3 linked regions of the Oceanicoccus sp. KOV_DT_Chl genome follow. The protein of the gene in region 1 interacts with the protein of each later gene in a pairwise test. Links are inferred from orthologs where the notes say so. Each region holds a gene or a part of one and is shown on either strand. Other genes may lie near its edges.

The links.
Region 2: the proteins of UNITIG_RS02915 (region 1) and secB interact in binary tests that used the Escherichia coli proteins (3 or more experiments, as listed by UniProt). The link is inferred for Oceanicoccus sp. KOV_DT_Chl from one-to-one orthologs.
Region 3: the proteins of UNITIG_RS02915 (region 1) and lysA interact in binary tests that used the Escherichia coli proteins (3 or more experiments, as listed by UniProt). The link is inferred for Oceanicoccus sp. KOV_DT_Chl from one-to-one orthologs.

Annotation. Positions count from the first base shown.
Region 1 is NZ_FQLF01000001.1:633,598-636,599, reverse strand. What follows is about bases 82-2,923. They hold UNITIG_RS02915 (response regulator transcription factor), read left to right. Parts: upstream 82-1,069; coding sequence 1,070-1,777; downstream 1,778-2,923. Other genes in these bases: UNITIG_RS02910 (ATP-binding protein), read left to right, coding at 1,794-2,923. Outside these bases: more of UNITIG_RS02910, read left to right, coding at 2,924-3,002. UniProt on the Escherichia coli protein: Response regulator member of the two-component regulatory system CpxA/CpxR which responds to envelope stress response by activating expression of downstream genes including cpxP, degP, dsbA and ppiA.
Region 2 is NZ_FQLF01000002.1:2,085,556-2,088,653, reverse strand. What follows is about bases 11-2,948. They hold secB (protein-export chaperone SecB), read right to left. Parts: upstream 1,752-2,948; coding sequence 1,269-1,751; downstream 11-1,268. Other genes in these bases: gpmM (2,3-bisphosphoglycerate-independent phosphoglycerate mutase), read left to right, coding at 2,711-2,948; UNITIG_RS24385 (rhodanese-like domain-containing protein), read right to left, coding at 2,102-2,353; grxC (glutaredoxin 3), read right to left, coding at 1,783-2,037; trmL (tRNA (uridine(34)/cytosine(34)/5-carboxymethylaminomethyluridine(34)-2'-O)-methyltransferase TrmL), read left to right, coding at 755-1,219; UNITIG_RS13635 (hypothetical protein), read right to left, coding at 11-501. Outside these bases: more of UNITIG_RS13635, read right to left, coding at 1-10; more of gpmM, read left to right, coding at 2,949-3,098. UniProt on the Escherichia coli protein: One of the proteins required for the normal export of some preproteins out of the cell cytoplasm. It is a molecular chaperone that binds to a subset of precursor proteins, maintaining them in a translocation-competent state.
Region 3 is NZ_FQLF01000002.1:1,620,972-1,624,095, forward strand. What follows is about bases 20-2,983. They hold lysA (diaminopimelate decarboxylase), read left to right. Parts: upstream 20-859; coding sequence 860-2,107; downstream 2,108-2,983. Other genes in these bases: UNITIG_RS11345 (DUF3187 family protein), read right to left, coding at 20-515; dapF (diaminopimelate epimerase), read left to right, coding at 2,222-2,983. In the rest of the region: more of UNITIG_RS11345, read right to left, coding at 1-19; more of dapF, read left to right, coding at 2,984-3,052; UNITIG_RS11365 (DUF484 family protein), read left to right, coding at 3,100-3,124. UniProt on the Escherichia coli protein: Specifically catalyzes the decarboxylation of meso-diaminopimelate (meso-DAP) to L-lysine. Is not active against the DD- or LL-isomers of diaminopimelate.

The sequences.
Region 1 (3,002 bases):
GTGCTCGTAGAGAACAATCAGTTACCAATAATGGCCATAGCTTGGCAATGAGTGCCGCTAGTAGTGGCATGAGCCCAACGGCAGCCTTAAGTCATAAGCTTAGCGGCTTGGCTGGCATTCAAGCTATTAAAGCATTAGATATAAAGCTTCAGAATGAAGAGGAATTAAAAAAATACGCTAGCCAGTTAAACGATATTCATCAACAAATTCTCAGCGCACACAAACAACAGCTACTCATCAGTGATACCGATATTATTAGCGAGTGCGAACAAACCATTAACGATCTGTGGAAAAATATTCCAGGACCCGCACAAACACAAGCCTATACCCCAGCACCTATCCGGCTCAGCAAAAAGCAAGTCTGGGTAGCTAACACCCAGGTTAATTTCTGCGCCAAAGCTTATCCAACCGTGCCAGTCGATCATCCCGATGCAGCACCTTTAACCATACTTGGCGGTTTTTTACGCAATGGTTATTTGCACCGGGCTATTCGCGAACAAGGCGGCGCCTACGGTGGCGGAGCCAGTCACGATGCCAATATTGCCGCATTCCGTTTTTACTCGTATCGAGATCCACGTATCGAAGAAACGCTAAGCGATTTTGATAAATCTATAGAGTGGTTATTAACCGAAGAACACGATGAAGAACAATTAGAGCAGGCAATACTCGGCGTCATTAGCAGCCTGGATAAACCAAGCTCCCCGGCGGGAGAAGCCAAGCAAGCATTTCATAATCAGTTATTTGGGCGTAGCCATCAACAGCGACGAGAATTCCGCCAGCGTATTTTGCAAGTTTCCATAGCTGACTTGAAGCGCGTCACTGGACAATATCTCAAACCAGAACTGGCCAGTATTGCTGTCGTCACCAATCAGACCAATTGCCAGCAACTCAGCGCATTTATCAAAAACCAGGAGTGCGAAGTCTTGAATGTGTGATTTATTACCACTACAGCGGCGGCTGTTGTTAAGTTTACTGACATGAAGTAAAAGTTATGTAAAGGAGATAGCTCATTATTCGAGCTTCAATAACAATTAACCGCTACCACCGATTACAAGCACAGGGCTGCTAGATGAGCGCACATATTTTAATTGCCGATGATGATGTCGAACTCTGTCAATTGTTGACAGACTTTCTACAGCTGGAAGGGTTTATCATAACGTCTGTTCACAATGGCGATGTCGCCGTGAGTGAATTTCAAACTAAAAAATATGATTTGATGGTACTGGACATTATGCTTCCAGGGCGCCAAGGGCTGGATGTATTACGCTCTGTAAGAACACACAGCGATCTGCCTATCGTTATGTTGACTGCCCGTGGCGATGACACTGATAGAATTTTGGGACTGGAATTGGGTGCCGACGACTATGTCCCCAAACCTTGTAACCCAAAAGAATTAGCTGCCCGGGTCCGCGCTGTTTTGCGTCGCGCCAATAACAGCACCCAACAAAAGACTCCCAGCGTGTTATCGACTGGTGATTTATTACTGGATACAACCCGCCGCGAACTTTATTACCAACAACAAGCAATCCATCTAACTTCTACAGAATTTGAAATCCTGCAATTACTGATGCAGCGCGCTGGCAGCGTGGTCGACAAAGAGAATATTTCCAGCGAAGTGCTCAAGCGAAAACTAGCGGCCTATGATCGCAGCATAGACGTCCACATTAGCAATATACGAAAAAAGTTAGGCCAATTTGGTGTCGATGATGACTTGATAAAAAATATTCGTGGCGTGGGCTATCAATTTACCCAAGCTATTAAAGTTGATGAAACCTAACTATTAGCCACTGCCAATGAATCGGTTATTTTTTAAAATATTTATTGGCTTCTGGCTAATTACTATTACCGTATTACTTTCGATGCTGGCCGCTACTCGCTATAGCGATGAATTTGAAAAGAGTGATCAACCCTCCGCCTACGAATTAGGCAAAGCAGCGCAAGGAATTCTAAGCCGCACCGCCGACATCGCCCGGGACCGCAGTCCCAAAGAACTCGACCTATGGTTAGTCGGCTTACCTAGCATCCACTCCGTCAATGCTTACATTATTAATTTGCAAGAGCCCAAACGTTCAACCCCTGTGCCAGACGATATCAGGTTACTCGCGGAAAAAATCACTCTGGAACAACCGACGCTAGTAACCAAAACAGAGAACGTCTCTCTTTACGGCCGAATGTTAATACGAGACCAGCAAGCGATCTCAAAATTATTAATTGCCACGCCACTGCCCCCGTCGCCTTTTGTTTATTTTTTTACAAAATACATTTGGTTTCGCTTATTAGTGGGCATATTGGTTAGCGGTATAATTTGTTTTTTTATGGCGCGTTCAATTACCCGCCCCATTATCGCACTTAGAAAAGCAACGCAGCAGCTTGCCAATGGCAATTTGAATTTTCGCTTTGAGGTTAACAAACTCGCCAATGATGAAATATCCGAATTAGGTCATGACTTTAACAATATGGCGCAGCGACTCGAAAAAACCCTCGAAGAGCAGAAACAACTGGTAAGGGATATATCTCATGAATTACGCTCTCCGCTGGGTCGTATTCAGGCGGCATTAGCACTTGCTCAGCGCAAGCACGGAGAAGACACTGCCGAACTGGAAAGGGTTGAAAAAGAATGTGAACGGCTGAATGCGCTTATCAGCCAACTTCTGGTCATGCCTAATTACAGCCAGGAACTGACCGACTGTATTGACTTAGTAGGCCTGCTCCATGGCATTGCTAGTGATGATCAACTGGAAGCAGAGTTAAGCCACAAGGTTATTGAAATAATCAGCGATTGTGATGAATTGCTCTACACCACTTCCGGCGGCCTGCTGTGGCATGCCGTTGATAACTTAACTCGCAACGCATTGCGACACACACCAGCCAACACCAAGGTAAGCCTGATACTCACCTACAACAAACCCCAAGGGGAAATAACCATTACTGTTAGAGATCAGGGTAATGGTGTACCTGAAGAGTCCCTGGAGAAAATTTTCCTGCCCTTCTATCGCGAAGAA
Region 2 (3,098 bases), on another replicon or contig:
GATATTGTGCAGCGCCAGCTCAGCTATCTCGACACAATCCACTATCAAATCGCTTTCTTCTACTGGCTGTACCAGACTTTGCAGTGCCGCCTTACGTAAAGCGGCGGCGTAAAGCATTTTTTGGCGACCACGGTAGGCATCTTCGGGCAACAAAAAGTATTCAATGGCGGCATCAGCAAGCGGAAAATCTAATAAGTCTTTCACTTTCCAGCGCACAGCCGCAGACATTTCATCACTAGCAACAGCCGGGCACTCGGCTAATAACAGTTGATAATAGACCGGGTGTAACACCAAACTACAGGGCATCTTCTGCCAACCTTGCTGTTCGATCACCTCGGCTAACAACTCTGCGGTTTCACCTAACTGGTCAATGAACTGGCAGAACACTACTGCGCCGTAAGAATTGACTGCAGCAATCCCTATGCCGTCAGGCCCAAATGACAGGCCAACACGACCCGAACGTGTTTTGGATTGCTTAAACCAGGGAATGGATATAGCCATTGGCGCTTGCGCCCCTCCTCTACACCGGCCTAAATTAACCGGCTGATACTGCCGCTATGATTACTGCATCTGAAAAATTTTTGGACTCGCAACCCCAAGCTTAACTCCAGTTGCGCCAAAAACTTCATCTAATTATGAGAATGTTTTTGTAAGTATTTGCTTTTGTTAACAAATTATAGCTGCTTTTTTTAAGAGCGCTGGTCTATTTTAAAGATTAGAATAGAAAAATTCAGTATAGGAAATTAGCCAAATTATGCTTCATATTGTTCTCTACCAGCCCGAAATTCCGCCCAATACAGGCAACATTATTCGGCTTTGCGCCAATACCGGGTTTAAGCTCCATCTTATTGAGCCACTGGGGTTTGATATGAATGATAAGAAATTGCGTCGCGCCGGACTGGATTACTCTGAATGGGCAGCGGTTACAACCCATCCGTCATTGGAGCAGTTCATGGCTCAAGTGCAACCCAATAGGCTTTTCGCCTGCACGACCAAAAGCTCCAGAAGTTATACCCAGGCCGACTTTCAGCCCAATGATGCACTGCTGTTTGGCCCTGAAACTCGCGGCCTACCCGAACAAATACTGGATTCACTCCCAGCGGAACAACGGTTGCGACTACCCATGCAGCCCCAAAGCCGCAGTTTGAACTTATCTAACAGCGTCGCAATTTTTGTCTATGAGGCCTGGCGGCAATTAGATTTTATTGGCGGGAAATAACACGACTTACAGCCGCCCGAAAAACTCTCAGGCGGCCAAAGTAAAACGCTTAGTGAGCTTCTGCGTCTGCAGGTGTTGCTTGCTGAGCCGCCTGCTGCGCCACTTGCTGGCGATAAATAGCTTCAAAATTAACCGGCTGCAATGCTATCGCAGGGAAACCGCCCTTCACACTCATGCTATCAATCGCTTCCCGTACATACGGAAACAATAGATTAGGCGCTAAAATACTCAAGGCCTGACGTAATTGCTCACCTTCAATACCCTTAGCCAAAAACAGACCGGCCTGCTGTACTTCTATCAGCGCCGCTGTCTCCTCACCCAATTTGGCAGTAACCGTAAACGTCAAAACGGCTTCATAGGTATCTTCACCGACTTTATTGACGGCATTATTCATCTCAACGTTGATGTTAGGCTGCCACTGCTTGCCAAAAACTGCCGCACCCATGGGTGACTCAAACGATGAATCTTTTATATAAATACGCTGCACTGCAAATTGCTGTTGTGGCGCCTGTGCCTGTTCATTCTCAGCCATGTTTTATCCTCTATCTAAAGTTAAATCGTTGCTAGGCCAACAAACCATCAAGCTTGCCGGACCGCTCCAAAGCCCATAAATCATCGCACCCCCCTACATGGGTGCCGCCAATCCATATCTGTGGCACCGTATGCCGACCACTTTTATCCATCATCTCAGTGCGCAACTGGGAATTACCATCCACTGAGATTTCCCGGTATTGCGCACCTTTTGCGTCCAATAAGCGCTTGGCCTGAACACAAAATGGGCAAAATTGGGTGGTATATAAAAAAATATCTGCTGCCATGATAAATCGTTTTCCAAACCTGAATACACCGTCGCCCGGAACAGCTACGGTTAATATTTATGTGCTACTTAGTCACCAGCGGCAACTGCTGACTAGACCACTCCATCATGCCGCCATTGAGACGAAATACGTGCTCAAATCCTGCTGCTTTTAATTGTTTACCGGCAGCGCCTGAATGTTGACCAATTTTGCACACCAACACTACAGGCTGGGATTTTTTTGCCTCCAGCTCATTGATACGATCAGCTAACTTGGCATGAGGAATATGCAGTGCATCAACAATATGCCCTTGATCAAATTCCTTGCTATCACGCAAATCAACTACGATAGCCTGCTCCCGATTGACTTTATTAATGAGCTCTTGAGTTGATAGCGTAGGCCCCCCTTTGCTGACTCATGTCGAAATAATAAAGTAACACACACGATCAAGGCCGTAGCCAGTATCCACTGGTCGGACAAAAACTGGAGAAATAGCTCCATTGGTAACAACAACCTCTTAAGCAAATGCGCCCCAACAATGGGCGCCCAAAAATGTGGCGGCAAGTATACACGGGGCCGACACAATTCTCACTGTGAATATCTCCACATGCATCGACTGAAATGGTAAACAAGGTCCGGAACCGCTAGAATTGCGCCTTTCAATTAACCTCCTCGAACCGATTAAAGCTGAACTATGGAAATCAACACCGCGAAAAAACCTGTTGTTTTATTAATCCTTGATGGCTGGGGCCACCGCGAAGCGCCTGAAGACAACGCTATCTTCCATGCCCACACCCCCACGTGGGATAAGCTATGGGCGCAAGCGCCAAAAACGTTGATTTCCAGCTCAGGCATGAATGTCGGCTTACCCGAAGGGCAGATGGGTAATTCCGAAGTCGGTCATATGAGCCTAGGTGCTGGCCGCATTGTCTATCAAAGTATCAGCCGCATCGACAAAGCTATTGCCGACGGCGACTTTTTTACCAACCCGGTTTACCTCGATGCTATCGACAAGGCCATAGCCAATAATAAAGCCGTACATTTGTTTGGTCTGCTGTCTGCCGGCGGTGTCCACTGCCATG
Region 3 (3,124 bases), on another replicon or contig:
CTCAGGCTAACATCCCCTACACCCGCCTCCGGCTCATTCAACAGCACGCTATCGCCAGCGGCATTTTGGTAGCTAAACTGTAATTGATCCTGCGGAAAGGCGGGGCGGTCACCATCGGGGAAACCCCAGAAGTCATGCCAGTCATCGATAAAGCTGTCTAGCCCACCACTTTTATGGCTGAGGTAAGGGACATCTATACCCAGCTCCCACTTTTCATTCAAACCGTAGCGGCCTTGCAGATTGACGCGATGGGTCTCGCCGTCGATAAACACCTGCTCGCTGGCGCTATCATTCTCGGCAAAGTTATTGGAGACATCAATTTGTAAGCCGCCACTCCACTGCCCACTACCTTGCAGCTCAGCACCCTGCGCTGCGGGTAAACCATAAATCTGCACAAATGGGCTGCGGCTGGTAATCACATAAGGATCATTCAGGCGATCAGCCGCCGCTGCACTGATCACAACCGCTGGCACTAACAGCACGCTGGCTAACAGCTTATTGATTTTATTTTTCATCGTATCCCTTGTTTGTTAACGACTGGTCGAGGCAGCCGAGTATAGCAAAATAACATTGGGGTTCAGCCCAAGTGTCGCTATAATCGCCGCTTATCCAACGAGAATTTCTGATGCGCCCTAGTTTAATCGCCATAAGTTGCCTATTTCTTTTGACCGCCTGCGGCCAAAAAGGGCCGCTTTTTTTGCCACAATCAGCCACCCCTACCCAGCAGGAAGTGGAGCCGCGCAACACACCGGCTACAACCGAAGCTGAGCGCAAAGATAAAGCTGAGACTGACGACATCGACGAGTAAGCTCCAAATTCTTGCAACACACGACAACACCACAGAACAGGTTTAACCCCGATGGAAGCCTTTGAATATCGCAACGGCGAACTGCACGCCGAAAATGTCCCGCTCGCGGCTATTGCCAGCGAATACGGCACTCCTACGTATGTGTATTCACGGGCACATTTGGAACAACAATTTTTGTCCTATCAACAAGCCCTCGTTGGTCGCAAGCATTTAATCTGTTATGCAGTGAAGGCTAATTCCAATATTGCGGTATTGAATGTACTAGCACGACTAGGCGCCGGCTTTGATATTGTTTCCATCGGCGAGCTGGAGCGCGTCTTAGCGGCTGGGGGCGACCCTTCCAAAGTAGTCTTTTCCGGCGTGGCTAAAACGGCACTGGAAATGCGCCGGGCATTGGAGGTCGGTATCCATTGTTTTAATCTGGAATCTGCTGCTGAACTGGAGCAATTGCAAAGCGTGGCGGCGGCGATGGATATCGTTGCGCCGATTTCGCTGCGGGTGAATCCCGATGTCGATGCACAAACTCACCCTTATATCTCAACCGGCCTGAAAGATAACAAGTTTGGTATCGCCATTGAGCAAGCCCCGCAGGTGTATCAACGCGCCACTGAACTCAGTCATATTGAAGTGATCGGGGTAGATTGCCATATCGGTTCGCAGCTAACCGAGGTCGCGCCCTTTCTCGACGCCATGGACAGAGTGTTAGCCCTGATCGATCAACTCGCAGCCAGTGGCATCAGCATTCGCCACCTGGATTTAGGCGGTGGCCTGGGGGTGCGCTACAACGATGAGCAACCACCTGCGCCTTCAGCCTACGTAGCAAAAGTGTTAGAGCGACTGGGCGACCGTGATGTCACCCTGGCCTTTGAACCTGGCCGCTCTATTTGCGCCAATGCGGGAGTGTTATTAACCAAAGTCGAATACCTTAAGCCAAACGCTCACAAAAACTTCGCCATTATCGATGCCGCCATGAACGATATGATTCGGCCGGCACTTTATCAGGCCTGGCTGAATATCCAGCCAGTGGCACCGCGTTCAGACGGCGAAGCCAAGCTCTGGGATTTGGTGGGCCCTGTCTGTGAAACCGGTGATTTTTTGGGCAAAGACCGTGAACTTATTCTTGAGCAAGGGGATTTATTATCCGTCGCCTCTTCAGGCGCCTATGGATTTACCATGAGTTCCAACTACAATAGCCGAGGACGCGCAGCTGAAATTATGGTGGATGGTGATACTATGCATGTCATTCGCTCGCGGGAAACCATCGCCGACCTGATGCGGGGTGAAGCGCTGCTGCCATAAGACTGTCGTCCAGTCTTAACGAAACCAGCCTTCTCTCCAGCGACTGCACCTGAACAGCTGCAGTCAAACAGCATCACCCTAACCGCGCTAACGGCGAAGCGCAGGAGAGATTTTATGTTGTTACGCTTCACTAAAATGCACGGCCTAGGCAACGATTTTATCGTGCTGGACCTGATCACCCAGCGTTTCAACTTGCAAGCCAGCCATATCAAGCAACTGGCCGACCGCCATTTCGGCATCGGTTGCGATCAGTTATTGGTGGTCGAATTACCCACGCAACCCGATGTCGATTTTCGCTACCGTATTTTCAACGGTGACGGCAATGAAGTAGAGCAATGCGGTAACGGCGCTCGCTGTTTCGCCAAATTTGTGCGCGACAAAAAACTCACCGGCAAAAACAAAATTCGGGTAGAAACCAATACCGGCATTATCGAGCTATCAATGACCGATGACCGGCAAGTGCGGGTCAATATGGGCAAGCCGGAACTATCACCGGCACTCATTCCCTTTGATGCTCCTGCTCGCGATAATAGTTATGCGCTCGAAGTAGACGGCCAGCACTACGACATCGGCGCTGTCTCAATGGGTAATCCGCACGCCGTAATGGTCGTGGATAATGTGCAAACCGCCGCTGTCGCCACCCTCGGTCCGGCCATTGAGTCGCACCCACGATTTCCACAGCGAGTGAATGCCGGTTTTATGCAGGTACTCAACCGCAAGGAAATTAATTTGCGGGTTTATGAGCGCGGTGCCGGTGAAACGCTGGCCTGCGGCAGCGGCGCCTGTGCCGCCGTGGTATCAGGGCAATTAAACGGTTTATTAGACCAGCGCGTAATCGTTAACTTACCTGGCGGTGCATTAACGATAGAGTGGCGCGGCGAAGGCCATCCCGTTATGATGACCGGGCCCGCTAGCACTGTGTTTGAAGGGCAGATTATAATTTAGGTGAGTGATTAACCCATGTCACCGCAGTAAAAGATTGAGAGGTACAAGTGGAACCGGCTAAAAAAAACAATA